DNA from 4 places in the Bradyrhizobium sp. SZCCHNRI2009 genome. Region 4 is predicted to be linked to each of the others. Evidence: predicted binding sites of a transcription regulator. Region 4 holds the regulator's gene; each other region holds the start of a gene.
What was found. The regulator LexA, encoded in region 4, represses DNA repair genes until DNA is damaged. The targets are predictions, from matches to a motif close to TGTTCNNNNTGTGTTCNG.

Region 1 (7,358 bases), 120 kb from region 4:
CCGTCGACGGGGCAACGGATCAACTGCCCCTTGTCCGTCACCAGCATGATCTGATCGCCATCCTCGACCGGGAACGAGGCGACGAGCTTGCCGTTGCGGTTGTTGACGGACATCGCGACGATGCCTTTGCCGCCGCGGCCGGTGGTGCGGTACTCGTAGGACGAGGTGCGCTTGCCGTAGCCGTTGACCGAGACGGTCAGCACCACCTGCTCCTGCGCCGACATCTCGACATAGCGTTCCTGCGACAACTGGATCGCGCCAGCGGCCGCCTCCTCGCCCTCGGTCTCGACCGGCTCCTCGGTGGCAGCATCGCCCGACATCGCCCGGCGCATCTTCAAGTACGCCGTACGCTCGTCCGAGGTCGTTTCGACATGGCGCAGGATCGACAGCGAAATCACCTTGTCGCCGCCGGCGAGCGCGATGCCGCGCACGCCCATCGAGGTCCGCCCGGTGAAGACGCGCACGTCGGTGACGGGGAATCGGATGCACTGCCCGCCCGACGCCGTGAGCAGCACGTCGTCACGCTCGGTGCAGATCTGCACGTTGACGATCTCCTCGCCGTCGTCGAGCTTCATCGCGATGATGCCGGAGCGGCGCACGTCGACGAAATCCGACAGCTTGTTGCGGCGGACGTTGCCGCCGGTGGTGGCGAACATCACGTCGAGATTGGCCCAGGAGGATTCATCCTCCGGCAGCGGCATGATCGTGGTGATGCGCTCGCCCTGCTCCAGCGGCAGGATGTTGATCAGCGCCTTGCCGCGCCCGTTGGGCGCCGCGATCGGCAGCCGCCAGACCTTCTCCTTGTAGACCTGGCCGCGCGACGAGAAGAACAGCACCGGCGTATGCGTGGAGGCCACGAACAGCCGGCTGACGAAATCCTCCTCGCGCGTCTGCATGCCCGAGCGGCCCTTGCCGCCGCGGCGCTGCGCCCGATAGGCCGACAGCGGCACGCGCTTGGTGTAGCCGGCATGCGACACGGTCACGACCATGTCCTCGCGCTGGATCAGGTCCTCGTCCTCGACCTCGCCTTCCTGCTCGGCGATCACGGTGCGGCGCGGCGTGCCGAACTCCGCCTTGATCGCGGCGAGTTCGTCCTTGATGATCCCCTGCACCCGCGCCCGCGAGCGCAGGATGTCGAGATAGTCGTTGATCTCGACCTTGAGCTTGTCGAGCTCGTCGGAAATCTCTTCACGGCCGAGCGCGGTCAGGCGCTGCAGACGCAGGTCGAGAATCGCCTTGGCCTGCTCGAACGACAGCCGGATGGTACCGTCCTCGGCGAGGCGATGACGCGGATCGTCGATCAACGTGATGATGGCCTCGACGTCGCGCGCCGGCCAGTCGCGCGACATCAACGCCTCGCGCGCGGACGCAGGATCGGGCGAGGTCCTGATGACCCGGATGACCTCGTCGATATTGGCCACGGCCACGGCGAGGCCGACCAGGATGTGGGCGCGGTCGCGCGCCTTGTTGAGCAGGAACTTGGTCCTGCGCGTGACGACACGCTCGCGGAACGCGACGAAGATCGTCAGCAGGTCCTTCAACGTCATCGTCTGCGGGCGGCCGCCGTCGAGCGCCAGCATGTTGGCGGCGAAGCTCGTCTGCAGCGGCGTGAACTTGTAGAGCTGGTTGAGCACGACGTCCGGCACGGCGTCGCGCTTCAGCTCGACGACGACGCGGTAGCCGTCGCGGTCGCTCTCGTCGCGCAGGTCGGCAACGCCTTCGACCTTCTTCTCGCGCACCAATTCGGCGATGCGCTCGACCATCGTGGCCTTGTTCACCTGGTAGGGAATCTCGGAGATGATGATCGCCTCGCGATCCTTGCGGATCGTGTCGATCGTCACCTTGCCGCGCATCATGATCGAGCCGCGGCCCAGATGATAGGCCGAGCGGACGCCGGCGCGTCCAAGAATGATGCCGCCGGTCGGGAAATCCGGCCCCGGAATGATGTTGATGAGCTCGTCGATCGTGAGCGCGGGATTGTCGATCAGCGCGATGCAGGCATCGATCACCTCGCCGAGATTGTGCGGCGGGATGTTGGTGGCCATGCCGACCGCGATGCCGCCGGCGCCATTGACCAGCAGGTTCGGATATTTGGCCGGAAGAACCGACGGTTCCTTGTCCGAATTGTCGTAGTTCGGCTGGAAGTCGACGGTGTCCTTGTCGATGTCGTCGAGCAGCGGGATCGCCGACTTGGCGAGCTTCGCTTCGGTGTATCGGTAGGCGGCCGGCGGATCGCCGTCGACGGAGCCGAAATTGCCCTGGCCGTCGATCAGCGGCACGCGCATCGAGAAGTCCTGCGCCATGCGCACCATGGCGTCGTAGATCGACTGGTCGCCATGCGGATGGTATTTACCGATGACGTCACCGACCACGCGCGCGGACTTGACGTATTTCTTGTCGGGCGTGTGCCCCTGCTCGTACATCGAATAGAGGATGCGCCGATGCACCGGCTTCAGGCCGTCGCGCGCATCGGGCAGCGCTCGCGACACGATCACGCTCATCGCGTAATCGAGGTAGGAGCGCTTCATCTCATCGAGGATGGAGACGGGACGAATGTCGGAAGGTCCGCCCGGCTCGCCGGGCTTCTCATCTTCTTTATCGGACAAAGGGGATACCGGTCGGTTTTGACACGCGAAAATCGCTTGGAATCATATAGCGCATCGCGTCACGGCAGGCCACCCCTTGACGCACCGGCAAGACGGATTTTTTGGCCGCATTTCCAGCGACTTAACGAGGTCTTACGCTGCGACCGACGGTGCCCCGGACGCCCCCCCGCGGACTGGACTTCAGCCGTGCCGCCGCACTTGTTTTCCCGCCTCAGCGCCGCAGTTGCAGAGAGACTGCCAGCGGCGCGCGAGAGCCGTTGATTCTTCAGCAAAATCCGTTTGTCCGGCGAAACGATCTCGCGAACCGGGCTCGTCATGTGCGATAGCGCAGCGCGTCGACCAGCACCGTGAACGCGGATGTGGGCTGCCGGCGGCTGGGAAAATACAGATGATAGCCGGCAAACGGCGCGCACCAGTCTTCCAGGACGCGAACGAGCTTGCCTCGCGCAAGGTCGTCCCGGACCTGATCCTCGGGCAGATAAGCGAGCCCGAGCCCGGCGCGCACCGCGTTCATGCGCATCGCGATGTTGTTGAACACCAGTTGCCCGTCCACGCGCACCTTCAGCGCGCGTCCACGCTTTTCGAACTCCCACGCATAGATCCCGCCCAGGGTCGGAAGTCGGATGTTGATGCAATTGTGGTCCGTGAGATCCTGCGGCTTCCTTGGCCGCGACCGCACGGCGAAATAGGCCGGTGAGCCGACCACGGCCATGCGCAGGTCCGGCCCGATCCTGACGGCGATCATGTCCTTGGCGACCTGCTCGCCGAGGCGGACACCCGCATCGAATCTCTCGGCGACGATATCGGTCAGTCCATAGTCGGTCACGACCTCGACCTTGATGTCGGGATACAGCGGAAGCAGCTTTTTCAGCGCCGGCCAGAGCACGGAGTCCGCGGCATGCTCTCCCGCCGTGATCCGGATCGTGCCGGCGGGCCTGTCGCGCAATTCCCTCAACCCCGCCAGTTCCGTTTCGATCTCATCGAACCGGGGTCCGATGCTCCGCAGCAGACGTTCACCGGCGGCCGTCGGGGCGACGCTGCGCGTCGTGCGCGCCAGCAGCCGCACGCCGAGCCGGGCCTCCAGATTGCGAAGGGCATGGCTGAGCGCCGACTGGCTGACGCCGAGCCTGGCAGCCGCCCGCGTGAAGCTTCCCTCCCGGGCGACAGCGAGGAAACCAAGGACGTCGTTCAGGTTCTCGCGCAGCATTCATGATTCCATTTCATAAAAGTATGCGCATTCTAGCCTCTAATGTTATCGCGGTCACAGCCTTAGGTTCAGCCCGGACGGCAAGGTTGACGACGCGTGATGCCGGCGTTGACCGCAGGACGGACAGGAGAACCGGATGAAGAAGAGAACCCTGGGCAAGAGCGGCCTCGAAGTGTCGGCCATCGGCTTCGGCTGCATGGGCCTGAACTTCGGCTACGGTCACGCGCTCGAGAAGGACGACGCGGTCAACCTTATCCGCGCCGCCTTCGATCGCGGCGTGACATTTTTCGACACCGCCGAAATCTATGGACCGTTCACGAATGAGGAGCTGGTCGGCGACGCCCTGGCTCCCGTTCGGGACAAGGTGGTCATCGCCACCAAGTTCGGCTTTGCGATCGACCCGGCGACCGGCCGGTCATCAGGGATGAACAGCCGCCCCGAGCGCATTCGCGCGGTCGCGGAGGCATCCCTGAAGCGGCTCAAGACCGATCGCATCGATCTGTTCTATCAGCACCGCGTCGATCCGGACGTGCCGATCGAGGACGTCGCCGGCGCGGTCAAGGATCTCATCGGGCAAGGCAAGGTCAGGCACTTCGGCCTGTCCGAGCCCAGCGCCCAGACCGTACGGCGCGCGCATGCCGTCCAGCCCGTTGCCGTGCTCCAGAACGAGTATTCGCTGTGGACCCGAGGTCCCGAGAGCAACGGCATCATTCAGGCCTGCGAGGAGCTCGGCATCGGCCTGGTGCCCTATAGTCCCCTGGGAAAAGGCTTTCTGACCGGCGCGATGAACGAGACGACCACGCTTGCCGACAACGACTTCCGCAGCACCCTGCCGCGCTTCACGCCCGCGGCGATGAAGGCCAACCAGGCGCTGGTCGATCTCCTCAAGCAGATCGCCGAACGCAAGGCATCCACGCCGGCCCAGATCGCGCTCGCCTGGCTGCTCGCGCAAAAGCCGTGGATCGTTCCCATTCCGGGCACGACCAAGCTCCATCGCCTCGACGAGAATCTCAAGGCCGCCGACGTCGAGCTCACTGCGGACGATCTCGCCCAGATGGAGCAGGCCGCAGTTGCGATCAAGGTTGAGGGAGAACGCTATCCCCCGCACCTGATGGCGACAACAGGGCGGTAGAACCCCTCTCCCACATCACCGGGCACTCCCATCGTGAGCGCCCGAAACCACCTGGAGGCGACGCGACGCCGGCGGCGCGTACACCCCACAGCTTCACCGAGATCGCGCCTTCTCCTTCACACCAAGGCGCGCCCTGAATTTCAGAACGGAATGTCGTCGTCCATGTCGCTGTTGCGTCCGCCACCGCCCGCCGAAGCAACCGCGCGGCGCGGCGGCGCCATCGACGGACCGCTGCTGCCGAAATCACCGCCACCCATGTCATCGGAGAAGCTGCCGCCACCGCCGCCCCGGCCATCGAGCATCGTCAGGGTGGAGTTGAAGCCCTGCAGCACGACCTCGGTCGAGTACTTCTCGACACCGCTCTGATCGGTCCATTTGCGGGTCTGCAGCGCGCCCTCGATGTAAACCTTGGCGCCCTTCTTCAAATACTGCTCGGCGACCTTGCAAAGACCCTCGTTGAAGATCACCACGCGGTGCCACTCGGTCTTTTCCTTGCGCTCGCCTGTCGCCTTGTCGCGCCACGTTTCCGACGTCGCAATGCTCAGATTGGCGATCGGCCGCCCATCCTGCGTGCGCCGGATCTCGGGGTCCTTGCCGAGATTGCCGACCAGAATCACCTTGTTCACACTACCCGCCATCACCACTCTCCCGCGGTTCTCGATCATCGGACCGGCCGTCCACACCGGCCTCACGGCGTCCGGTGGCTAACCCTTCCTCTCGCGGCGGACCCTATACGGTTGCCGCGCGGTCCACCCGCCCTGTCCATTGTTTATCCACATATAGCAGGCGGAAGGCCATTGTTCCAGTTTTGTTCGCGCGCATATGTCTACAACCGTGCGTCGAGTTCCACGGAACTCGATGGAACCGCAAGTTCTCGCAATGGAACCCGGAAAAAGTTCCCTTATTCACGAAAAAGGGATTAACTTTCATTAAGTTAGCCGGCCTCACTTCCTCCTCGGCTGTGGCTTTTGGGAGACGGTATCCAGGGTTGAATCGCGTATATTTGAGGATGGATTGGGGCCGCAAGCGTGGTCGCACCAACTTCACAGACGAGCGTCTCCGGGGACCATTTTGGAGACGCCCAACGCGGGAGACTTGGGATGAAACGAATTTTTCTCGGAGCTGTCAGCTTGATGGTTTTGGGGGCGCTGACGCCGGCGGGAGCCGCCGATCTCGCCGCCCGCCCGTACACGAAGGCCCCGGTGATGGCGCCGGCGCCGCTTCCGACCTGGGCCGGCTTCTACCTCGGTCTGCAGGGCGGCGGCGGCTGGGGCCGCAGCAACGAGACCTTCTTCGGGGCGCCGAATACGGCGATCTTTGCCGGCACCCAGAACTATGACACCAGCGGCGGCTTCGTCGGCGGTGTGGTCGGCTACAACTGGCAGGTCGACAACATCGTGTTCGGTCTCGAGGGCGACTATCACTGGGCCGACATCAACGGCCGGTCGGGCGTCGTCAACGCCGGCCTCGGCGATACCTACTTCACCAGGCTGCGCGGCTTCGGCGACATCAAGGGCCGCCTCGGCTGGGCTGCGGGTCCGGCGCTGTTCTTTGTCAGCGGCGGCGCTGCCGTCGGCGATCTCCAGCACCGCTACGACGCAGCGCTCAATGGTGGCGCGGCCAATAGCTTCGCTCAGAACAACTGGCGCTGGGGTTGGACGATCGGTGCCGGCGCCGAGTACATGTTCGCGCCGAACTGGTCGGCCAAGGTCGAATACAACTATCTCGACTTCGGCAAGAGCTCGATTCAGTACAGCGCGGTTCCGACCAACCGCTCCGAGTGGAGCGACACCGTGCACACCGTCAAGGCGGGCGTCTCCTATCACTTCGGCGGCCCGATCGTGTCGCGCTACTGATTGCACGCAAAAAGCGAATATGTCGAAAGGCCGGCCTCGCGCCGGCCTTTTTTGTGTGCCAGAACCGGCACTTGCCGAGCCGTTGTGTCCTTTGGGTGACGGCTTTTTACGGCGGAAGGAGCTATCAACGTCCGGCGGGTGGGCGTTGGTGAGAGCGTGCGTGCGGGCGTCGGACGTGGTTTGGGGAATGCGATGAGAAGGCTGTTGCTGGGGGCGACAACTTCGCTGGCGCTGGGGATTGCGCCGGCCATCGCTGCCGATCTGCCCGCGCGCACCTTCACCAAAGCGCCTGCGATGATCACGACGATCTATGATTGGAGTGGCTTCTATATCGGCCTGAATGCCGGTGGCGCAGCGGCCCGCACCTGCTGGACCAACAAGGTCAGCTTTGCCGGCGTGGCCGCAACCAACGCGGAAGGCTGCCATGATGCGACCGGCGCGCTGGCGGGCGGCCAGATCGGCTATCGCTGGCAGGCTGGCGGCTGGGTGTTCGGCATCGAAGGTCAAGGCAACTGGGCCAACCTCAAGGGCAGCAACACCAGCCAGTTCGCCCCGGC
Region 2 (7,358 bases), on a different contig from region 4:
ACTCGCGCTCGGTCTCGGTGTCGCAGGGCAAGGGGCTGACCCTCGATGCTGCGAAGGCGTCGGGCGTGATGGAATCGATCGAGCTGTTTCACGCCGAGACGATCACATTGCCGCTGAAGCTTGCGACCTATGCCGAGCTGATCAGCGACCATGAGGTGGTCGACGTGGCGGACTTGCCGCTGATCGCCGGCGGGCGTTTCCATCCCGATCTGCAGATGCTGTGGATCGAAGGGCGCGATCTCATGGCCGATGCCGACGTCTGGGTGCCCTTCGAGATGGTGAACTTGTCGACCTCGCGGCCGGAGATGCCGGCCGGCAGCTTCATCTCGTCGTCGAACGGGCTGGCGTCCGGCAACCAGCTGATCGAGGCGGTCCTGCACGGCATCTGCGAGGTCGTGGAGCGCGATGCGACCACGCTCTGGCACCTCCGCAGTCCGGACGAGCAGCAGAGCCGGCGCGTCGCGCTCGAGACGGTTCAGGACGAAGGCAACCGGCGGCTGCTGGAGATGTGCGAGCGCGCGGGCCTCGAGGTCGTGGCGTGGGACATCAGCTCCGATGTCGGGCTCGCCGCCTGCCAGTGCCTGATCTTCGATCGTGACGAGGAGCTGGGGCGGGATCTCTACGCGGCGTTGGGCATGGGCGCGCATCTGTCGCCAGAGATCGCCTTCCTGCGGGCGCTGACGGAAGCCGCGCAGAGCCGGCTGACGCTGATCGCGGGCGCGCGCGACGACGTGTTCCGCGAGGAATATGACGAGAAGGCATTGGCCGCACAGTTTCTCGGCGAGCAGCGGGCGCTGCTGCGAAACAGCCCGCCGACGCGAAGCCTGCGCGAAACTCCGTCGCTGGCAGCGGAGACGTTCAACGATGATCTCGCCGTGGTTCTCGAACGGCTGCAATCCGCCGGTGTCCGGCAGGTGATTGCGGTCGATCTCACCAAGAGCAGGTTCGAGATCCCCGTGGTGAGGATCATCATTCCGGGGCTCGAAACCTTCGACAAGAATCCTGACTACAGCCCGGGGCGCAGAGCGCGGGCGTTCGCCGGCGATCAGATCTCGCGGCATCAGCCATCGGGGCATCCGCTATGACGTGCATCGTATTCACCGGGCCGACGCTGCATCCGCGCGACGCGGCGCTCGAATTGGAGGCCGAGTATCTCCCGCCGGTGCAGCAGGGCGACGTCTATCGTGCCGCGCTGGCGAAGCCTGCGGCGATCGGAATCATCGACGGCTATTTCGAGCAGGTGCCCTCGGTGTGGCACAAGGAGATCCTGTGGGCGATGGCCAACGGCATCCACGTGTTCGGCAGCGCCAGCATGGGCGCGCTGCGCGCGGCCGAGCTGCACGCGTTCGGCATGGAAGGCGTCGGCAAGGTGTTCGCGGCGTATCGCGACGGCGTGTTCGAGGCCGACGACGAGGTCGCCCTGATTCACGGACCGGCTGAGCTCGGCTTTCCCGCGCTGTCCGAGCCGCTGGTCAACATCCGCTTCACCCTGCAGAAGGCGGTCGACCATGGCGTGATCTCGGAGGCGTCCCGCCTGGTCCTGGAGGCGCTCGGCAAGGCGAGCTTCTATCCCGAGCGCAGCTACCCGGCGCTGCTGCAGGGCGCGCGGTCCGACGGCAGCCTGGCCGCGGAGGAGATCGACGCGCTGAAGGCGTGGCTGCCGGATCACCGCGTCGACCAGAAGCGCGAGGATGCGCTGGAGATGCTGCAGACGATGCGGCGCCGGTTTGCCGGAGACACGGTGCCCAAGGCGGTCGATTACGCCTTCGAGCACACCCAGCTATGGGACGGCCTGATGCAGGACGCGCAGCGTTCGGCGGCCGCAGCGCGCGAGACGGTGATGCCGGACGGAACGCCGCACCTGCTGGACGAGCTGCGCCTGCTGGCCGTGCGCGGCAGCGACCTGTCCGACAAGGCGATCGCGCGATTTCTCGCGGCATCGGAGGCGAAGCGCCGCGGCATCAGGGTCGACGCCCAGGCGCTGAGCGCGGAGATCATCCGGTTTCGCCAGAGCAGGGATTTGATGGACCCGGCTGAGCTCGAGGCATGGATCGCGCGCAACGGCCTGACCCGGTCGGAATTTCTGGAGCTGATGCTGGACGAGGCGCGCATTCGATCGTTCAGGAAGGGGCTCAACGGCTCGGCTCTGAATGCGCTGGCCGACTGGGCGCGGATCGACGGCCATTTCGAGGATCTGCTGGCGCGCGCACGCGACAAATGCGACGTGCTGAAGCAGACGGAACTCGACGGCGGTGGCAGTCCGGCGGACTATGGCCTCGGCGAGGACGAGCTGATGGCGAGATACCTGCCCGCGATGCAGGCCGGCGCACCCGACCGGGACGAGACGGACGTGGCGGTGTCGCTCGGCTTTCCCGACCGAGCAGCGCTGATCCAGGCCTTGCTGCGTGAGCACGTCTACACGTCGCGCAAATCCTGAGGCCCCGTTGTCGCGTGGGGGCGGCCCGGTCGAGGCCATGCCGGCCCGTCACGCCGCATGTGCGCGCTTGATCGCGGCCGCGGCAATCTTCAGGTCCTCGACGAAGCGCTCATACTCCCGCGCCTTGGCGTCGGCATCCGGCAGCCGCAGCAGGTAGGACGGGTGCACCGTCACCATCGCCTTGGGGCCGTCGGGCAGGTCGGCGACATGACCGCGGTTCTTGGTGACCTGCGTGATCTTGCCGAACACCGCTTGCGCGGCGGTCGCGCCCATCGCCACCACCAGCGCCGGACGCACGGCGGCGAGCTCGCGCTCGTACCATTGCCGGCAGGCCTTGATCTCCGGCGTGTTCGGCTTCTGGTGCAGCCGGATCTTGCCGCGCGGCACGAACTTGAAGTGCTTCACCGCATTGGTGACGTAGACCTTGGACCGGTCGATGCCGGCCTCCTCAAGCGCGCGGTCCAGCATCTGGCCGGCCGGGCCGACGAACGGATGGCCGGCAAGGTCCTCCTTGTCGCCGGGCTGCTCGCCGACCAGCATCAGCGGCGCATGCGCGGGGCCTTCGCCGAACACGGTCTGCGTGGCGTCCTTCCACAGCGGGCAGGCGCGGCAGGAAGCGGCTTCTTCGCGCAAGGTCTCAAGATCGGTGGCCTCGACATCACGCGAGGTCTCAGCAGCGGGCGCGTGGGCTTTCGGCTTGCGGCTCATCGCGATCTCCTCGACGCGTTTCTGCGGCTTGTGGGGTTCGGTGCCGGCTTCGGCGATCATCGATGACGTGCGCCGGCTGGCTGCCGCGATCAGCGGCTGGATCAGCTTGGCCTCGGGCAGGTTCTGCCAATATTTCTTCGGCATCTCCTTTTCCATCGCCTTCACTTTCAGCCGTGCCGGATTGAAAATGCTGGCATAGTAACGCAGCCAGACCTCTTCGAGCCGGTCCTCCGACGGCGCTTCAGCCTTGCTCACACCGGGCGTGAAGCTGACGCGGCTGCCGTCCCAATGCGCACAGAGTTCGGGCGTCAGGATCGACCACGGCATGTCGGCGAAGCGGCGGGCGAAGAACGGAGCGGCGCGCTCGACGATGTGGTGCTCGGGCTCGAACCAGGCGACGTAGCGCGCCTCGCGCTCGCGGCCGACCTCGCGGAAGCGGACGAAGGCGTGCATCTTGTGGACGTCGCGGCGCACGGCCCGGGCGAGCGCGTTGGCCTGTACGACATCAGGATCGGTCGCGATCTCCATGAGATCGTGGTTGGTCCGCAGACGCCACAGCAGCCGGTAGAGCAGGGCGAAGCGGTTGGGATCATTGTGCAGAATCGCGCTCTCGGCGAGCTCCATGAAGCTCGCCGGCACCGAAAACGCGCCCTTTGGCACCTCGGGAAGCTGCGTGTCGGCCTGATCGTCGAACAGGTCGGGCGCCGCGCCCTTGACGCGCCAGCTGACATCGGCCGGCTTGACGTCGTTCATCGCCAGCGCCCGCGCCGCCTGACGCCAGCCGTCGAAATCAGTGTCGCTGTCGAGGGTTACGACGTGCATTTCACCTCTCTCGTCATTGCGAGCGAAGCCGCCGCGTCATTCCGGGGCGCTTCGCAGAGGCGAACGCGGAATCTCGAGATTCCGCGTTCGATGCTGCGCATCGCCCCGGAATGACGGCTGCTTCCTGGCTTCGGTCTTCGCCACGACGTTCAATTAGAACCCAAATCCCAGCTGCTGCGGTTTGGGCCGCAGCCGGGCTCTGAGGCTGGCACCGTCGAGCAGGGACGGCTGTGGCCGGTGGTCGGAGAGAACGATGAACGGCAGGACCTTGTTCCTGACAACGTTGAGCCGGGCGAGATCCGCAAAGCGGATCGTGGTGGTGCGGCGGGTGGCGAGGATGCGCTGCACGGTGCGGGTGCCGAAGCCGGGCACGCGCAACAGCTCCTCGCGGCTTGCTTTGTTGATGTCGAGCGGGAAGCGGTCGCGGTGGCGCAAGGCCCAGGCGAGCTTGGGGTCGATGTCGAGCGGCAGCATGCCTTCGTTCTCCTCGACGATCTCGTCGGCATCGAAGCCGTAGAACCGCATCAGCCAGTCGGCCTGGTACAGCCGGTGCTCGCGCACCAAGGGTGGCGCCTGCAGCGGCAGCGCGCGGCTGGCATCGGGGATCGGGCTGAAGGCGGAGTAATAGACGCGCTTGAGCTTGTAGGCGCCGTACAGATTGGCCGAGGTCGACAGGATGACGCGGTCGTTGGCGTCGTCGGCGCCGACGATCATCTGCGTGCTCTGGCCGGCCGGCGCGAAGCGCGGCGGCTTGGCCCGGCGCACCGTCTTCTTCGCCTCCGCCGTCTCGTCGAGCTTGAGCCGGAGACGGCCCATGGTGCGGCGGATGGCGCGCTGGTCCTTTTCCGGCGCGAGCGTCGTCAGGCTCGCCTCCAGCGGCGTCTCGATGTTGATGCTGAGCCGGTCGGCATAGCGGCCGGCCTCGGCGATCAGCGCCTCGTCAGCCTCCGGGATCGTCTTCAGATGGATGTAGCCGCGGAAGCGATGCTCCTCGCGCAATTTGCGCGCGACGTTCACGACCTGCTCCATCGTGTAGTCGGGGCTGCGGATGATGCCCGACGACAGGAACAGTCCTTCGATGTAGTTGCGGCGATAGAAGTCGATGGTCAGCTTCACCACCTCGTCGACCGTGAAGCGCGCGCGGGCCACGTTGGAGGAGGCGCGGTTGACGCAATACAGGCAATCGAAGTTGCAGGCATTGGTCAGCAGAATCTTGAGCAGCGAGATGCAGCGTCCGTCCGGCGCATAGGAATGGCAGATGCCCATGCCGGGCGAGGTCGAGCCGAGCCCCTTGCCGTCGCGGGAATCCCGCATCCCGGTACCGCTGGAGGCGCAGGACGCATCGTACTTGGCGGCATCGGCCAGGATCTCCAGTTTGCGCATCAGCTCCATGGCTTTGAATCCCTTTGATTCCATTCGTTGAATCACACCCGGGTCAATCCCGATTGACTCTCTCGAAGGCGTTAGCTTTATATTAGAACGTATCATGAACAAAGAGGGTCGTCGCGGGTTCACTGCCTGATCACTGAAACAACGGCAGCGCCCGCACGATGGATTGAAGAGGAGCGGCGACGGATGACCGGCGCACGCATGGATACGCTCGCGCGTCTGCGCGGCCGCATTGCCCGTCTCGAGGCGGGAGATGGCGCACATGATTTGCGCCGGGTCGCGCTCGGCCATGACGAGGCCGACGCGACCTTGCAGGGCGGGCTCGCTACCGGCGCGCTGCACGAGGTGTTCGCCGAGACCGGCCGCCAGGCGGCAGCCGCGACCGGCTTCCTGTGCGGGCTTGCCGCGCGTGTCGCCGCGCACCGGCCCCTGATCTGGATCCGGCAGGATTTCGCCGAGCGCGAGATGGGCGCGCTGTCGATGAGCGGGCTCGCCGAGCTCGGCCTCGATCCGCGCCGCATCGTCATCGTGCGCGCGCCCGATCTCGACCACGCCTTGCGCACCGCCGCCGACGCGCTCGCCTGCGATGCGCTCGGCAGCGTGATGCTGGAGGTGTGGGGGGAGACGCAAAAGCTCGATCTCGTCGCCAGCCGCAAGCTGACCCTGGCGGCGCAGGAATCCGGCGTCACCGCGCTCATGTTGCGCATTGCGGCTGCGCCCGAGCCGTCGACCGCGGAGACGCGCTGGATCGTGCGCACCGCGCCGTCACCGCTCGTTGCCCCGTGGATGGCGTGGGGCGCGCCGCGCCTCGATGTCGAGCTCATTCGCAACCGTCACGGCCAGACCGGACGATGGATCATGGAGTGGACCCCCGATGCATGCCGTTTCAACGAACCGGCGGCGGATCCTCAGCCTGTGGCTGCCGCGCCTGCCCATCGATCGCATCAAAAGACAGCGGGCACTCACAGGCGCTCCGCCTGAGAGCAAGCCGCAGGTCGTCGTCATCAAGGACGCCAATGCGCTCTTGATCCATTCGCTGGACGAAGCGGCGGCGTGCCACGGTGTGTCGCTCGACCAGCCCTTGGCGAATGCCCGCGCGGTCTGTCCCGACCTCGTCGCGCACGAAGCCGATTTGGCGGCTGATGCAAAGATGCTGGAGAGCATCGCCGACTGGTGCGACCGCTTCACGCCGCTGGTGGCGCTCGACCCGCCGCATGGGTTGTCGCTCGACATCACCGGCTGCGTGCATCTGTTCGGCGGCGAAGCCAGGCTGATGCAGTCGGTCTGCGACGCGCTGACCGCGCATGGCCTCATTGTGTCGGCGGCGATCGCCTCCAACGCCGTCTGTGCGCATACACTGAACCGCCAGGTGCATGGCCGCATCGTGTCCGACGGCGAGGAGGCGGCCGCGGTGGCGCCGCTGCCGGTGGCCGCCCTCGGCGGCAGCGAGGCCATTACGCTCGGCCTGCGCCGAGCCGGCCTCAAGACCATCGGTGACGTCGCCGCGCGCGGCCGCAACGAGATCACCGCGCGGTTCGGCGCCGCCTTCACCCGCGTGCTGGCGCAGGCGCTGGGCGAGGCCGATGCGCCGATCAGCCCGCGCAAGGTCCCGCCGGACTACATCGTCGACAAGCGTTTTGCCGAGCCGGTCGCGACCGACACGGTGATTGCGGCCAGCCTCTCCCGTCTGGCCGCGATGCTGGTGGCGGCGATGGCGCAGCAGGGCAAGGGCGCGCGGCGGCTGGAGGCCTGCTTCTTCCGCACCGATGGAATGGTGCGCGTGATCACGGTCGACACCGGCCAGCCGGTCACCGAGGCCGCAATCATCGACCGGCTGTTCCGCGAGCGGCTCGAGGCGCTGAACGATCCGCTCGATCCCGGCTTCGGCTTCGACATGATCCGGCTCGCTGCTGGCCGCAGCGAGATCGTGGTGCAGCAGCAGCGCGATCTCGATGCCCATGTCCACGACAATGACGAGCTGTCGGCACTGATCGACCGCATC
Region 3 (7,358 bases), on a different contig from region 4:
ATGGATATCCCGCGAACAGTCCGAAATGCCGGAATGGCGGCATGCTGGCGCGGTCGGAGGTTCGCGGCTCGGTTCCGGCAGAGCTGCGGATGACGGTCTGAGTGCTGTTCAGCTGCAAAGCGCTGGACAAACCGCCATTGTCGGACGGTTCGCGTTGTTTGAAGGCGTTTTTGGCTTAAGTAGCAAGGACGGCGCGTCGGATCGGTCCGGCGCTCAGGCAGGCGGATCGGTAGGATCATTCGTCACGTGACCATCATCTCGGTTCCCTCATTTCTCTCCTGTCGCCTGGCCGCGGCCGGGGCAGCGCTCTGCCTGTTGTTGCTGGCGCAAAACGCCCAGGCGCAGGCTCGGTTGGACGCTCAATACGAGGCTTCCCTGGCTGGCATCCCCGTCGGCAAGGGCACCTGGGCGGTCGAGATCGGGGATGATCAGTATGGTGCCGCGGCTCAGGGCGGCACCGCCGGCCTGCTCAAGAGCTTCTCGCAAGGATCAGGCACCGGCTCGGTGCAGGGGCGCGTCGTCAACGGCGCCCTGGTCGGCCAGAGCTACCAGGCCTCGACCACGACGGGAAAGAAATCCGAGCAGATCCGCATCAATCTGCAGAACGGTACTGTGAAGGACTTCGCCATCGAGCCGGCGCCTCCGGTCGATCCCGACCGCATTCCGGTGACGGATGCCCACAAGCGTGGCGTGCTCGATCCGATGACGGCCTCTCTGGTGCGCGTGCCGGGCAACGGCGAGCTGCTGTCGCCGGACTCGTGCCGCGGCGCTGCGCCCGTGTTCGACGGCCGCATGCGCTACGAGCTCAAGCTCGACTACAAGCGCATGGAGAACGTCAAGGCAGACAAGGGTTATCGTGGCCCGGCCCTGGTCTGCGCGATCTACTTCACGCCAGTCGCGGGCTACATCCCGGACCGGCCGGTCATCAAATATCTGGCTCAGGCCCGCAACATGGAGATCTTCTTCGTGCCGATCGCCGGCACCCGTGTGCTGGTGCCGTTCAAGATGGTGATCCCGACCCCGCTGGGGACCGCGATGCTGGAAGCGACGTCGTTCATCACCCAGGCGGCGCCGCACGTCGCCAAGACCCAGTAGTGCGTCGTTTCGCTGCTCCTCCACATCGGAATCTCGTCGTTGCGGCACAGCCCCGTCAGCGGCCGTGGCGTGAAGGCCTGACGGCATGCCGTCCGCTATCGCTTGAATCCGATGGAGATTCGGGGTTCGCGCTGCATGATCTCCGGACTGACGGGCTCATGAGCTCCGATTTGTCGGGACCCCCTATGGATACTGTCTGCTGCGCGTGAATCCGTTTGACTCTTCCCTGATTCTGATTCGACTCGGGACGCGCTGAACGCGCGCCAGTTCCATCGCGAAAGCGTTGCTTGTGGAGCCCGCGAAAACTTGATCTAGTGCTGGCTTGATGGCAGAGCGCGAGATGTTGCGGTGAACGAAGCCGGAAAGCCGACGGAGTCAGCGATTCCTTCGCGATTCGTTCTCAAGGCGTTCCGAAGCTTAAGCTGCGTCACTATATGCGTCACAATGTGAGACAGGGGTCAGCATCGCAGCCTCTCCAGACACACGATTATTCCGCATCCGTCGCGCGTGAACGGCGCGCTTCCAACGCCGGCTTCGAGACCCACATTTAACGAATGGCTTTTTCGTCCTCTTCGGCTGCCTCGCCTTTCGAGCGCACGTCCGACCGCGCTCCCGGAAGCGGCGTCACCGCCGTGCTCGGCCCCACCAACACCGGCAAGACGCATCTGGCGATCGAGCGCATGCTCGCGCATTCCTCCGGCATCATCGGACTGCCGCTGCGGCTGCTCGCGCGTGAGGTCTACAACAAGATCGCCGATCGCGTCGGCAGCGAGGCCGTCGCGCTGATCACCGGCGAGGAGAAGATCAAGCCGAAAAATCCGCGCTACTGGGTGTCGACCGTCGAAGCGATGCCCAGGGATCTCGACGTGTCGTTCCTGGCCGTCGACGAGATCCAGATCGCGTCCGATCTGGAGCGCGGCCACGTCTTCACCGACCGCATCCTCAATCGCCGCGGTCGCGACGAGACGCTGCTGCTGGGTGCTGCGACGATGCGTCCCATCATCGAGCGCCTGCTGCCGGGCGCGTCGATGGTGACACGGCCACGATTGTCGCAACTCGAATTCGCCGGTGATCGCAAGATCACGCGACAGCCGCGCCGGACCGCCATCGTGGCGTTCTCGGCCGACGAGGTCTACGCCATCGCCGAGCTGATCCGCCGCCAGCATGGCGGCGCCGCTGTCGTGCTGGGATCGCTGTCGCCGCGAACCCGCAACGCGCAGGTGGCGATGTTCCAGAACGGCGACGTCGACTATCTCGTCGCCACCGATGCGGTCGGCATGGGGCTCAACCTCGACGTCGATCACGTTGCCTTCGCGTCCGACCGCAAATATGACGGCTATCAGTTCCGCCGGCTCACGCCGTCGGAATTTGCCCAGATCGCCGGCCGTGCCGGACGCGCGACGCGCAATGGCACGTTCGGCACCACCGGACGTTGTGCGCCATTCGAGCCCGAGCTGGTCAATGCGCTTCAGAACCATGCCTTCGATACCGTGAAGGTGCTGCAATGGCGCAACTCCCGGCTTGATTTCGCGTCCTTGAGCGCGCTTCAGGTCTCCCTGGCGGTCGCGCCGGCGCATGAGGCGCTGACGCGCGCGCCGATTGCGGAGGATCTGCGCGTGCTCGATCATGCCGCGCGCGATGCCGAGGTGCGCGACATGGCTCACGGCGCGGCCGCGGTCGAGCGTCTGTGGGAAACCTGCCAGATTCCCGACTATCGCAGGCTGGCGCCGGCCGCCCATGCGGAGCTGGTGACCACCGTGTTCGGCTTCCTGATGCAGAAGGGGCGTATTCCGGACGCCTGGTACGCGGCCCAGGTCGATCAGGCCGACCGCGTCGATGGCGACATCGATACGCTGTCGGGGCGGATTGCACAGATCCGTACCTGGACCTTCGTGGCCAACCGGCCCGACTGGCTGCGCGACCCTGATTATTGGCAGGGGATTACCCGCGAACTCGAAAATAAATTGTCAGACGCCCTTCATGAACGGCTCACGGAGCGTTTCGTTGATCGTCGTACCAGTGTATTGATGCGGCGCCTGCGGGAGAACAGTGTTTTGAATACGGAAATCGGCAAGACCGGCGAAGTGATCGTTGAAGGGCACGCGATCGGCCGCCTGGATGGATTCACCTTCGCGCCCGACGCCGCCGAAGCCGGCTCGGAGGCCAAGGCCTTGCAGGCTGCTGCCCAGAAGGCGCTGGCCGGCGAGATCGAGGCGCGCGCCGAGAAGCTGTCCAGCGCGCCCGACGAGCACATCGTGCTCACCGCCGACGGCACGGTGCGCTGGACCGGCGACGCGGTCGCCAAGCTGGTCGCGGCCGACGACGCGCTGCATCCGCGCCTGCGCATCATCGCCGACGAGCGGCTGACCGGTGCTGCGCGCGACAAGGTCCAGGCGCGGCTCGATCTGTGGCTGAAGACGCATATCGAGAAGCTGCTCGGCCCGCTGTTCGAGTTGTCCAAGGCCGAGGACATCACCGGCATCGGCCGCGGCATCGCGTTCCAGCTGGTGGAGGCTCTCGGCGTCATCGAGCGCGCCAAGATCGCCGCCGAGATGAAGGATCTGGACCAGCCGTCGCGCGCCACCTTGCGCAAGTATGGCGTCCGCTTCGGTGCCTACCACATCTACGTCCCGGCGCTGCTCAAGCCCGCCGCGCGCGCGCTCGCTGCGCTGCTGTGGGCCGAGAAGCAGGGCAATGTCGACATGTCCGCGCTGACCGGCGCGCAGCATCTGGCGAGCTCGGGCCGGACCTCGTTCCCGGTCGACAAGGCGCTGCCGCGCGATGCCTATCGCGTGCTCGGCTACAAGCAGGCGGGCGAGCGCGCCGTGCGCGTCGACATCCTGGAGCGGCTGGCCGACCTAATTCGTCCCGCCCTGGCCTGGCGCGACAATGCACCGGGCGAAAAGCCGGCCGGCGCCTTCGACGGCCGCGGCTTCGTGGTGACGCAGGCGATGACCTCGCTCACCGGCTCGGCCGGCGAGGACTTCGCCTCGATCCTGCGCGCGCTCGGCTATCGCATGGAGAAGCGCCCGCCGCTGCCGCCCAAGCCGATTGAGAAGCCCGTCGAGGCTGCTGCCGCCGCGGGAGCCGCTGCGGAAGCCGCTCCGGCTGAGCCGGCAGATGCGCAGGCCATGCCGGGCGAGGACCTCGCAGTTGTCGCCGGCGAGCCGGCCGACGAGCAGGTTCCCACCGTCGCGGAGGCCGCAGTCGCTCCGGTGACCGAGCAGGCCGTCGCCGTGCCCGCGGTGGTCGGTGAGGAGCAGGCGGAAACCGCGTCGGTGTCGGCCCTGGCATCGCTGCCGACTGTCGATTTCGTCACGCCGGATGTGGCGGACGAGGCGTCCGTGGCCGAGACGGCTGCCGAAAGCGTCGTCGCCGAGGCGGAAACCGCCGTCGCTGCGGATGCGCCGCGGCCCGAAGCCGCTGAGGCCGTCGCGAACGAGGCAACGAGCATCGGCGACGCTTCGGCTGAAGCCGCCGCGGCGGAAACTGCTGCTGGATCGACCGCTACCGAGGCTTCTCCCGCCGAGGCCGCGCCTGCTGCCGAGCCCGTCCTGGTCGAGGTCTGGCGGCCGGGCGGGCGCTCGGAGGAGCGCCGGCCGCGTCACGACCATCATCATCGCGGCCGGCCCAACCGTCCGCAGCATGAGCGCGGGCAGGCTGCCGGCGGCGGCCAGGCACCGGCCGGGACCGCTCCGGCCGAGGGCGGCGAGGCGCGCGAGCGCCATCACCGCGGCCATGGCCGGCGCGACCGGATGAAGGAGTTCGGCAAGGACTTCCGCAAGGGCCCGCCGGAGGCTGGTGCGGCTCCACCAGCCGAGGGCGCATCGACACCGGCGCGCGAGGATCGCGGGCCGCGCCGCGATCATGATGCCAAGGGGCGCGACCAGAACCGGGATCGCAACAAGGGTGGCAAGTTCGGCGGTGACCGCGAGGGGCGCGGCGGCCGCGACTTCGGCAAGGGGGGGCGCGACAAGCGCGACAGCGGCCCGGCGCTGCGGCCCTACGCATCGAGCAGCGGCGGCGGCCGGGATCGCGACCGTCCGGTCGATCCCAATTCGCCGTTCGCCAAGCTCGCCGCGCTCAAGGAGCAACTCGCGGGGAACAACCGCAAGGACTGAGCGGCAAGATCGGTTGGCAAGATTGGTTGGAAGGACAACGCCGACGTCCGACACCCCGTCAGAGCGCCAGCGCCTCGACAAATGGCTGTGGCATGCGCGGCTGGTGAAGGCGCGCACCAGCGCCGCGGCGCTGGTGTCGTCGGGGCACGTCCGGGTCAATGGTGTGCGCGAGACCTCGCCGGGCCATGGGGTGAAGACCGGTGATGTGCTGACCATCGCGCTCGATCGCAGCGTGCGCGTTCTCAAGGTGACCGGCTTTGCCGAGCGTCGCGGCGATGCTGCCTCGGTGCGCGGACTGTACGATGATCTGGATGGCGGACGATCCTGATCTATTGCGCCAGAGCAATGTCCGGTTCAGTTCTTCGCCCCGCTTCACTTGCGGCACATCACGTCCTGCGCTAGTCCAAGCCAGCCGAATTGTCGATCCGTTCCGGAGCCTTGGATGACTTACGTCGTCACCGAAAACTGTATCAAGTGCAAATACACCGATTGCGTTGAGGTCTGCCCGGTAGACTGCTTCTACGAGGGTGACAACATGCTGGTCATTCATCCGGACGAGTGCATCGATTGCGGCGTGTGCGAGCCGGAATGCCCGGCCGACGCGATCAAGCCGGATACCGAGCCGGGTCTGGAGAAGTGGCTGGGTGTGAACGCTGAATATGCCAAGTCCTGGCCCAACATCACCCAGAAGAAGGACCCGCCGGCCGACGCCAAGGAGCACGACGGCGAGGATGGAAAGTTCCAGAAATATTTTTCGTCGAAGCCCGGCGCCGGAGACTGACGGTCGTCTCGCTACCTGCGAGGCACCAGCGCGCCCCGTCCTGCGGGGCGCCATCGCGCCGATCGAAATCGTTGCGCGGAAACAATGGCCTAGAACACCTCATGCGGTGAGCGGGAACCGCTGCATGAGTTGTTCTATTCCGGCACGTTGCACTTAACCCTAACTTCGTGGATCCGTCACAATACCGCCCCTGCGGCCTCTAAATCATTGATTTTTGCGGCAAATGTGCTATATATAGCACATTCTCAGAGCCGAACCCGGCCATGCGTAACCTTTTTTGGCCGCCCTTTTAGGTTCCCGCAACATCAAACAGGGGCGTGGCAGTTCCGCGCGCAGGCTGTGTCACAGAAAACGCGTAAAAAGAGTGCTTCCAAGAGTACAAAAAAAGCCGCCGCGGCCAGCCGCAGCGTTTCCAAGGGCCGTGCCCGGGCTCCTGTAAAGGAGATTCGGGCTGCCGCGAAGGCCTCGGCTGCCAAGTCCACCAAGAACAAAAGAAGCGCAATGCCTGAAAAGACTGCCAAGACTGCCGCGAAAGCATCCGCCGCGAAGACCACTCTTGCAAAGGACTCTGTTGCCAAGGCTGCGCCTGCCAAGGCCGCCGCTGCGCCCAAGGCTGCCACCAAGACCGCCGTTCCCGCGGCCGCTGCCCCTGTTGCCAAGCCCGCCGTCGCCGCCAAGCCGGCTGTTCCCGCCGCGGCCGCGCCGCGCGTCGAGGAAAAGAAGCTGCCGACCCAGCGCCAGGGCTTCAAGACCAACGAATTCGTCGTCTATCCGGCTCACGGCGTCGGCCAGATCCTGGCCATCGAGGAGCAGGAGATCGCGGGCGCCAAGCTCGAGCTGTTCGTCATCAACTTCATCAAGGACAAGATGACGCTGCGGGTGCCGACCGCCAAGGTCGCCAATGTCGGCATGCGCAAGCTGTCCGACCCGGCGCTGGTGAAGAAGGCGCTGGAGACCCTGAAGGGCCGTGCCCGCGTCAAGCGCACCATGTGGTCGCGTCGCGCCCAGGAATACGAAGCGAAGATCAATTCGGGCGACATCGTCGCGATCGCCGAGGTCGTGCGCGATCTCTACCGTTCGGAGTCGCAGCCCGAGCAGTCCTACAGCGAACGCCAGCTCTACGAAGCAGCGCTCGACCGTCTGTCGCGCGAGATCGCCGTCGTGCAGCACTCGACCGAGACCGAGGCCGTCAAGGAGATCGAGACGCAGCTCGCCAAGAGCCCGCGCCGCGGTGCCAAGACCGAAGCCGATGCGGTCGCCGAAGGTGATGCCGACGCCGAGGGCGATGATATCGACGGCGACGACACCGCCGTGGCCGACGAGGCCGCCTGATCGACCGTTTGCGCGTTTTCTAATTAGTT
Region 4 (7,358 bases):
ACTTCGCGCGCGACATGTTCTTCCAGGGCATCGGCGCCTCCGGCTTCGTGATGGGCGCGATCACGACGGCGACGCCGCCGCAGGCCGCCGGCTTCGGCCTGGGCTATGCGGCGGCCATGCAGGGTCTGCGCGATGCGATCGACGCACGCATCCGCGGCCGCCTGTCGGGCGACGAGCGCGCCATCGCCACCGCGCTGCTGACCGGCCGGCGCGACGCCATCACGCCCGATGTCAACGACGCGATGTTCGTCTCCGGTCTCGGCCATGTGCTGTCGATCTCCGGCTATCACATGGCGGTCGTCGCCGGCGTCGTGTTCTTCGCCGTGCGCGCGCTGCTGGCGCTGATCCCCGGCCTCACCATCAGCCATCCGATCAAGAAATGGGCGGCGGCCGCGGCGCTGGTCGCGGCGGCGTTCTATCTGTTGCTCTCAGGCGCGGAGGTCGCGACCCAAAGGTCGTTCTTCATGACGGCCGTCGTGCTGATCGCGGTCATGGTCGACCGCCGCGCCGTCACCTTCCGCACGCTCGCGGTCGCGGCGATGATCGTGCTGGTGGCGGCCCCGGAAGCGCTCGTGCATCCGAGCTTCCAGATGTCGTTCGCGGCAACGCTCGGCCTGGTCGCGCTGGTGCAGTTCGGCCTGCCCAGACTGTTCGCGACGCCGGACAGCTCGGCCACCCAGCGCATCGCGCTGTGGGGCGGCCGCGAGCTTGCGATGCTGTTGCTGGCCTCGCTGATCGCGGGGCTCGCCACCACGCCCTATGCCGCCTTCCATTTCCATCGCGCCACGCCCTATGGCGTGCTCGCCAATCTCGCAGCGATGCCGGTCGTCTCGGCGCTGGTGATGCCGGCCGGCCTGATGGGCCTCGTGGCGGCGCCGTTCGGGCTCGACGGTCCCTGGTGGACGCTGATGGGCCTCGGCATCGACTGGATGATCGCGGTGACGCGCTGGGTGGCGGCGCTGCCCGGCGCGGTCGGGCGCATCCCGGCCTTCGGCATCGGTCCACTGATCCTGGCCAGCCTCGGTGTCATCCTGATCGGCCTGCTGCGCACACCGCTGCGCTGGTCGGGCGCCGTGGGGCTCGTGGTGGCCACCGTGTGGGCCGCCGCGACGCCGCTGCCCGACGTGCTGATCGCCGGCGATGGGCGCGCGGTGGCGGTGCGCGGCCGTGACGGGCGTCTGCATGCGATGCGCATCGGCAAGGACGTGTTCGCCACCAAGGAGTGGCTCGCGGCCGACGCCGATGCCCGGCTGCCGGCGGATTCATCGCTCACCGATGGCGTCTCCTGCGACGAGGCGGGCTGCGTGGTCGCAATGGCCGACGGCCGATTCGCCGCCCTGACCCTGCGCGCCGAGGCGCTCGCCGATGATTGCGCCCGCGTCGCGCTCATCGTCACCGCGCGCGCCGCGCCGTCATCCTGCGCGGCGGCCGTCATCGATCGCGAGCGGCTGCGACAGCAGGGCGCCTTGATGCTGGTGCAGCGGGGCAGGAGCTTCGCCGTCACGCCGGCGCGTGCCGGCGGCACCGACCGCCCATGGTGGCCGGCGCCCGCCGAGGCCGGCGAGTTCGACACGACGCTGACGCCGCGCGCGCCGGCCGTGCGGCCTCAGGACGCGACGCCGCCGGAGACGGAGCAGGGCGAGGAAGACTGAGTGCCGGGCAGCTCGAACGTGCCGAGATGATACTCGGTGTCGCCAGGTCCATGTTGCCAAGTCCATCGAACAGCGAGGGGCTTTCGGCCAGCGTGAACGCAGCGCGCGGATAGCGTTGCCAGATGGCGATGTCGTCAGCCGTGACTGTCAGCCATCCGAACACAAGCATATTGCAGCCGGGCTCGGTGATCCCGGCGGCCTTGTTCCAATCGATCTTGTTGACCACGGCGGCAGGCTCCCCCGGCACATCATGCCGGCCGAGGGATGTCGTTCCTATCCGATGCGATGCCGGGGCGTGAGGTTCGCCCGAGAGGACTTTGCGCTTGCAGAACCCAAATCTCCCACGGTCGAAAGCTCGTTCACGACCGAGAGAAATGCCGATGCGGAGACCCCTCAGGTGATGCTGATGCGGCGAATCGGTGTGGCCTGCGAAGGCGGCACGTCCTCGGCGATGTCCGGGCGTCGCTGCGCTGGCTGCTTGCTGACCGGCAATTGCAGCACGGTGACGCGCTGGCCCTCGCAGAGCTGGGTCACCAGCACGTGGCGGCCATCGGCGAATTCGATCGCGTCGTGATGGCGATCGGGAATGTGAGTCTCGATGCTGTTGAACTTTGCGACGCGCTCGCGGATCGTCCGGGTCCAGAGCCAGCGGCTGTCGTAGCGGACGTCCTCGGCGAAGGCCAACTCGGTGCCGGGCAGCATGCAGACTGCGACGGTCGGCTCGCTCTCCAGCGCGAAGCCGCGGGTGGCGGTGCCACGGAAGGTCATCGAGATCAACGTCTCGCCGACCTTGGCGGGACGGGACGCAACCGCATGGAGGCTGTAGTCACACATCGGATCGCTCCTCGTTGAGAGATAGCCGACCCACGCTCCCCCCGGACAGGCGCAGGCCTCTATCAGAGTGGACATCGATGGTGATGTTAGCGCGCGCTTCGCGGCAATTCTGCGCTGATCTGCATCGCGTGTGCCCGCGGCCGATCACAAGCGTTTGAGCATGCCGCGCTGCACATCATGAGGTGCATTCGCGCGTGACGTATTTTGCTGGGCAGCCTCCGATCGGCGGCGAAAGCGCGTGCGCCCGCCGCCCATCGACCGATCCCATTCGCGATCAGTACTTGCGGTACAGCCCGACCAGCTTGCCTTGGATCTTCACCCGGTTCGGCGGCAGGATGCGTACCTCGTAGGCGGTGTTGGCCGGCTCCAGCGCGATCGATGCGCCGCGGCGGCGGAAGCGCTTCAGCGTCGCTTCCTCATCGTCGATCAGCGCCACCACGATGTCGCCGGTGTCGGCGGTCTCGTTGCGCTGTATCAGCGCCATGTCGCCGTCGAGGATGCCGGCATCGACCATGGAGTCGCCGCGTACCTCGAGCGCGTAGTGATCGCCGTTACCGAGCATGTCGGCAGGCACGCTGATGGTGTGGCTGCGGGTCTGCAGCGCCTCGATCGGGGTACCGGCGGCGATGCGGCCCATCACCGGCACTGCGACGGGGCGCTCGCCATCGTCCAGCGCGGGAGTGCTGGTGCGCACCTTGCCGAGATTGCCCTCGATCACCGATGGGGTGAAGCCGCGGCGGTTGTTGGCGGCCTGTGACAGCTCGGGCAGCTTGATCACCTCGATCGCGCGGGCGCGGTTGGGCAGCCGGCGGATGAAGCCGCGCTCCTCGAGCGCCGTGATCAGGCGATGAATGCCGGACTTCGAGCGCAGATCGAGCGCATCCTTCATCTCGTCGAAGGACGGCGGCACGCCGGCTTCCTTGAGCCGCTCGTTGATGAACCGCAGAAGTTCGTACTGTTTGCGCGTCAGCATCTCGACCTGGTCCCCGGTTTGTTGTCGTCCGAGTCCAGGAGCTGCGCCTCGCGCACAAACCGGCTGAGAGCGCCCTGGAGTCGGACCGTCATCGCGTCGCCCGCAACATACTAAAAACAAATCATGAACGGACACTATATGTTCGATGTGTGTTCCGCAATCCTAAAAATATGATGAACAGACCGGGCTTTACCGGGGAAGCGGCTCAGTTCGGCAGGCGCAGGATCTCGCACGGGCTGCCGGCAGGCGCCTTCGGAGCAAACGCCGGCCGGATCACCACCGCCTGCGAGAGCGCGAGATTCCCAAGCAGCGACGAATCCTGCTGGCTCACCGGGGTCGCAACCAGCGTGCCGTCGGCGCGCTCTTCGAGCCGCGCCCGCAGATAGTCCTCGCGCGAATCGTTCGGCCCGAGCTCGCGGCCGAGCAGGGCGGTCTCGCGCGGCATCACGGCCTCGTCGCGGCCGAGCAGCCGCCGAATCAGCGGCACCAGGAACAGGAGGGCGCAGACATAGGACGACACGGGATTGCCGGGCAGTCCGATCACCCTGACGTCGCCGAGCCGTCCGTGCATCATCGGCTTGCCCGGCCGCATCGCGATCTTCCAGAACGCCATCTCGACGCCCTCGGCTTCGAGCGCCTGCTTGACCAGGTCGTGATCGCCGACCGAGGCGCCGCCGGTCGTGATCAAGATGTCGGCCTTGGCCTCTCGGGCCCGGCGGATGCCGGCGATCGTCGCCTCCATCGTATCCGCGGCGATGCCGAGATCGATCGGGGTCCCGCCCTCGTTGCGCACCAGCGCCCGCAAGGCGTAGCCGTTGGAATAGACGATCTGGCCCGGGCCGGGCGTCGAGCCCGGCATCACCAGCTCGTCGCCGGTGGCGAGCAGCGCCACCTTCGGCCGGCGCCGCACCGGCAGCGCCGGATGATTCATGCTGGCCGCCAGCGACAGGTCGCGGTCGCTGAGCCGGCGCCCGGACTTCAGCAGCACCATGCCCTGGTGAAAGTCGACGCCCGCCGGCCGGATATGCCGGCCCTTGATCGCGGCCTCGGTGATCACGACGTGGCCATCTTCGGCGATCGTGTCCTCCTGGATCACCACCGCGTCCGCACCCTCCGGAACAACGCCACCGGTGAAGATCCGCGCCGCCTCGCCGGGTCCAACCACGCGATCGAACGGCCGCCCTGCCGCAACCTCGCCGATGACCTTCAGCCGCGCCTTGGCCTGGGCGGCGTCCGCCGCGCGCACGGCATAGCCGTCCATCGCCGACATTGCCTCGGGCGGCTGCGTCCGCAGCGCCGCGAGGTCCCGCGCCAGGATGCGGTGAAACGCTTCGTCCAGCCCGACCTGCTCCTCGGCCAGCGGCTCGGCGCCGGCGAGCACGGCGGACAACGCATCAGACACCGGCATCAGGGCCATGGGATTTCCTTCGGACGGAGACGGCAGATCGAATGAATCGCCTTCTAACCGAACGCGCACGGCGCGGCCAAGGGCCTAGGCCGCTCCCTGCGTTCTGACCGTCTGCTGTGGGCCGTTTCCGGGCCGCTGCCTCACGATCGCGCGAGAAAGTCTGCAATCAACCGCATGACCTCCTGCGGACGTTCCAGGCTCGGCAGGTGCGCCGTTCCGGCCAGCTCATGTCCTGACCCGTTCGGCATTGTTGCGGCGAGCAGCCTGCTTCGCTGCTGGATGTGAGGAAAGTCCAAGTCCCCCTAGATGACGAGCGATGGCGCGACGATCTCCGCGAGGCGCGGGAAGGCTGGTGCCATATCGAGAGTCGCGCCGGTTGGCGGCGCGCGGAGTGCGGCGGCGTTCTTCTTCAGGAACGTCTCGCGCGGCTCGCCGGAGATGCGTCCCTCGCGCTGCAAAGGACCGTCGACCCACAGATGCGCCTTGATAGCGCTGACCCGATCACAATCCTGTGCGGCCTCCTTGCGAGCAGGCAATCAGCGTCGCCGGCCGCCCCGGCGCGAGCGCGTCGACGACGGCGAGCAGGTCCTCGACCGGAGAATGAGCTTCCTCATAGGCGACCGTCTCACCAAATCCGCGCCGGTCATAGGCGATCGTCATATGCGTTGCCGCGACGCCCTCGATCTGCGCGCGCCACATGGACGAGCATTGGACCGTGGACCAGCCGATCTACGATCCCAGCACGATCGACTGCCCGGTTCTCGTGCTCGCGGCGGAATGGGACGTGGATGTCCGCTTCGGGATGGCGCACGACCTGTTCGTTCGCCTCGGGAGCGCGCCGTACAAGCGCCTGGTCGAGATCGGGCAGGGCACGCACATGATCCTGATGGAGCGGAATCGACGGCAGGCGTTCGACGCGGTGATCGGATTTCTGGACGAGCGCGTCGTGCCGGCGCGTTGATCGTCGCGCGGACGACCTGCACCGCGTCAGAGCGGATGCCGAATCCAGACATTCGGCTCGACATAGGCGGCATGGTCGTGCTCGACCGACGCGAGCACGGGGACGAGAGCAGCGGGCACCTCGATCTCACCCGAGCGATCGAAGGTCACGCCGGTCCATTGCGACCACTCGGCGAGCGTGCCGACGATGGTCATCGAGCACGGCGCGATCTTGACGATCTCGGCGCCGATGCCGGTGTGCTTAGGCGCCGGCTCGTCTGCGACCAGCGGATGTGGCGGGAGACGGGCCGGATGGTGCCGTTGCCGGCCGTCGCATTTAGGATTCGCTTTTTCGGAAAAAGCTGCTATGCTGATTTGGTCCCGTGCTCGACAGGAGGGGCGCTTCGCGATCGTCACGGACGTGGAGCGCGGGATGCGGTGGCCGCGACGTGTCGCAGCGTGCTCTGATGGCGCGCGGACGAACGGCATGGCGCGGACGTGAAGTCGCGTGGTCCTGGCATCCCGACGCTGATGCCAAGCCGGCGGGTACTGATGATCCCGTCGGCGACGGTGGCCAACAAGCCGAGCACCGGGGAGATCGCGTATAAGCGTGAAGACCATCGCGCAGGGAATGCCGGATGTCGGCTGGACCTGTGGTGACTGCCGCCTGCTTTTTTTCTGCAGGCGGGCCATGGGTTGCGGCCTGCAGCCCGGCATTCCCTGCGCCCTCCGATTGGAGGAGGGTGAAATGAGAGCAGCAAAGCTCGGGCACATCGTGCCGCGAGAACAATTTTGCACGAGTGGGCACCGTCATTGCGAGCGCAGCCCTTCAGAACGTCACGCCGCTGGCCATGACGCACCCTTGCGCGACGCGATCAGATCCCGAGCGCCTCCAGCGCCGCGGCGATGTCGGCCGTCGAGCGCACCAGCACCGCCTGCAGCCCGCTCGTCCGCGCGCCGTCGATGTTTTCAGCGAGATCGTCGAAGAAAACGATCCGCTCGGCCGGCACGCCGATCGCCCGCACCACGTGATCATACGCCTCGGCATCCGGCTTTCGCAGGCCGATCGACGACGACAGGAAGATCTCGCGAAAGTGACCGAGCAAGTCGGCATAGCGCGGCGAGAAGTGATCGATGTGCGGCTGGTTGGTGTTGGAGAAGGCATAGAGCGGCAGTCTCGAAGCCGCGCGTGCGAGCAGCGGGGCGATGCCCGGCATCGGGCCGACGAAGATCGCGTTCCAGCCCTCGAGAAACTGCGCGTCGGTGATGTCGATGCCGAGCTGCCGGCGCAGGTTGGCGAAGAACGCGGCATCGGAGACGGTGCCGCGCTCGTGCCCGTGATAGATCTCGTCGCGCACGAAGCGCGCGGCGATGCGCTCCGGCGGACAGCCGGCATGCGCTGCCCAGCGCGAGACCACCTGGACGAAATCGATGTCGATGACGACGCGGCCGAGGTCGAACAGCAGCGCGTCGGCGACGCCGGGGCGGAGAGCGGAGGCGGGCATGGGGCGGGTCGACGATGCCTTGCGTGGGACGGAAGCGGCGCCTCCTC

Region 1: a site for LexA is predicted at 5,744-5,761, ahead of QX041_RS11380 (single-stranded DNA-binding protein). Genes of this name have one in related genera too.
Region 2: a site for LexA is predicted at 5,443-5,460, ahead of QX041_RS02460 (putative DNA modification/repair radical SAM protein). Genes of this name have one in related genera too.
Region 3: a site for LexA is predicted at 1,491-1,508, ahead of QX041_RS18800 (helicase-related protein). Genes of this name have one in related genera too.

The regions. Positions count from the first base shown of each region.
Region 1 is NZ_JAUEUH010000002.1:821,230-828,587, reverse strand. It holds gene gyrA (DNA gyrase subunit A) at 1-2,606, opposite strand, end outside; gene QX041_RS11390 (LysR family transcriptional regulator) at 2,920-3,813, opposite strand; gene QX041_RS11385 (aldo/keto reductase) at 3,950-4,945, shown strand; gene QX041_RS11380 (single-stranded DNA-binding protein) at 5,086-5,583, opposite strand; gene QX041_RS11375 (outer membrane protein) at 6,046-6,801, shown strand; gene QX041_RS11370 (outer membrane protein) at 6,994-7,358, shown strand, end outside.
Region 2 is NZ_JAUEUH010000001.1:545,465-552,822, forward strand. It holds gene QX041_RS02445 (YcaO-like family protein) at 1-1,085, shown strand, start outside; gene QX041_RS02450 (TfuA-like protein) at 1,082-2,437, shown strand; gene QX041_RS02455 (UdgX family uracil-DNA binding protein) at 2,486-3,967, opposite strand; gene QX041_RS02460 (putative DNA modification/repair radical SAM protein) at 4,121-5,359, opposite strand; gene QX041_RS02465 (DNA repair protein) at 5,543-6,337, shown strand; gene QX041_RS02470 (DNA polymerase Y family protein) at 6,231-7,358, shown strand, end outside.
Region 3 is NZ_JAUEUH010000005.1:80,454-87,811, reverse strand. It holds gene QX041_RS18805 (DUF3108 domain-containing protein) at 319-1,095, shown strand; gene QX041_RS18800 (helicase-related protein) at 1,650-5,216, shown strand; gene QX041_RS18795 (RNA-binding S4 domain-containing protein) at 5,239-5,544, shown strand; gene fdxA (ferredoxin FdxA) at 5,659-5,997, shown strand; gene QX041_RS18785 (CarD family transcriptional regulator) at 6,499-7,329, shown strand.
Region 4 is NZ_JAUEUH010000002.1:700,886-708,243, forward strand. It holds gene QX041_RS10780 (ComEC/Rec2 family competence protein) at 1-1,652, shown strand, start outside; gene QX041_RS10785 (hypothetical protein) at 2,046-2,486, opposite strand; gene lexA (transcriptional repressor LexA) at 2,761-3,459, opposite strand; gene glp (gephyrin-like molybdotransferase Glp) at 3,665-4,876, opposite strand; gene QX041_RS10800 (hypothetical protein) at 5,170-5,403, opposite strand; gene QX041_RS10805 (alpha/beta fold hydrolase) at 5,369-5,566, opposite strand; gene QX041_RS10810 (hypothetical protein) at 5,583-5,828, shown strand; gene QX041_RS10815 (hypothetical protein) at 5,855-6,223, opposite strand; gene QX041_RS10820 (HAD family phosphatase) at 6,682-7,311, opposite strand; gene QX041_RS10825 (alpha-hydroxy acid oxidase) at 7,357-7,358, opposite strand, start outside.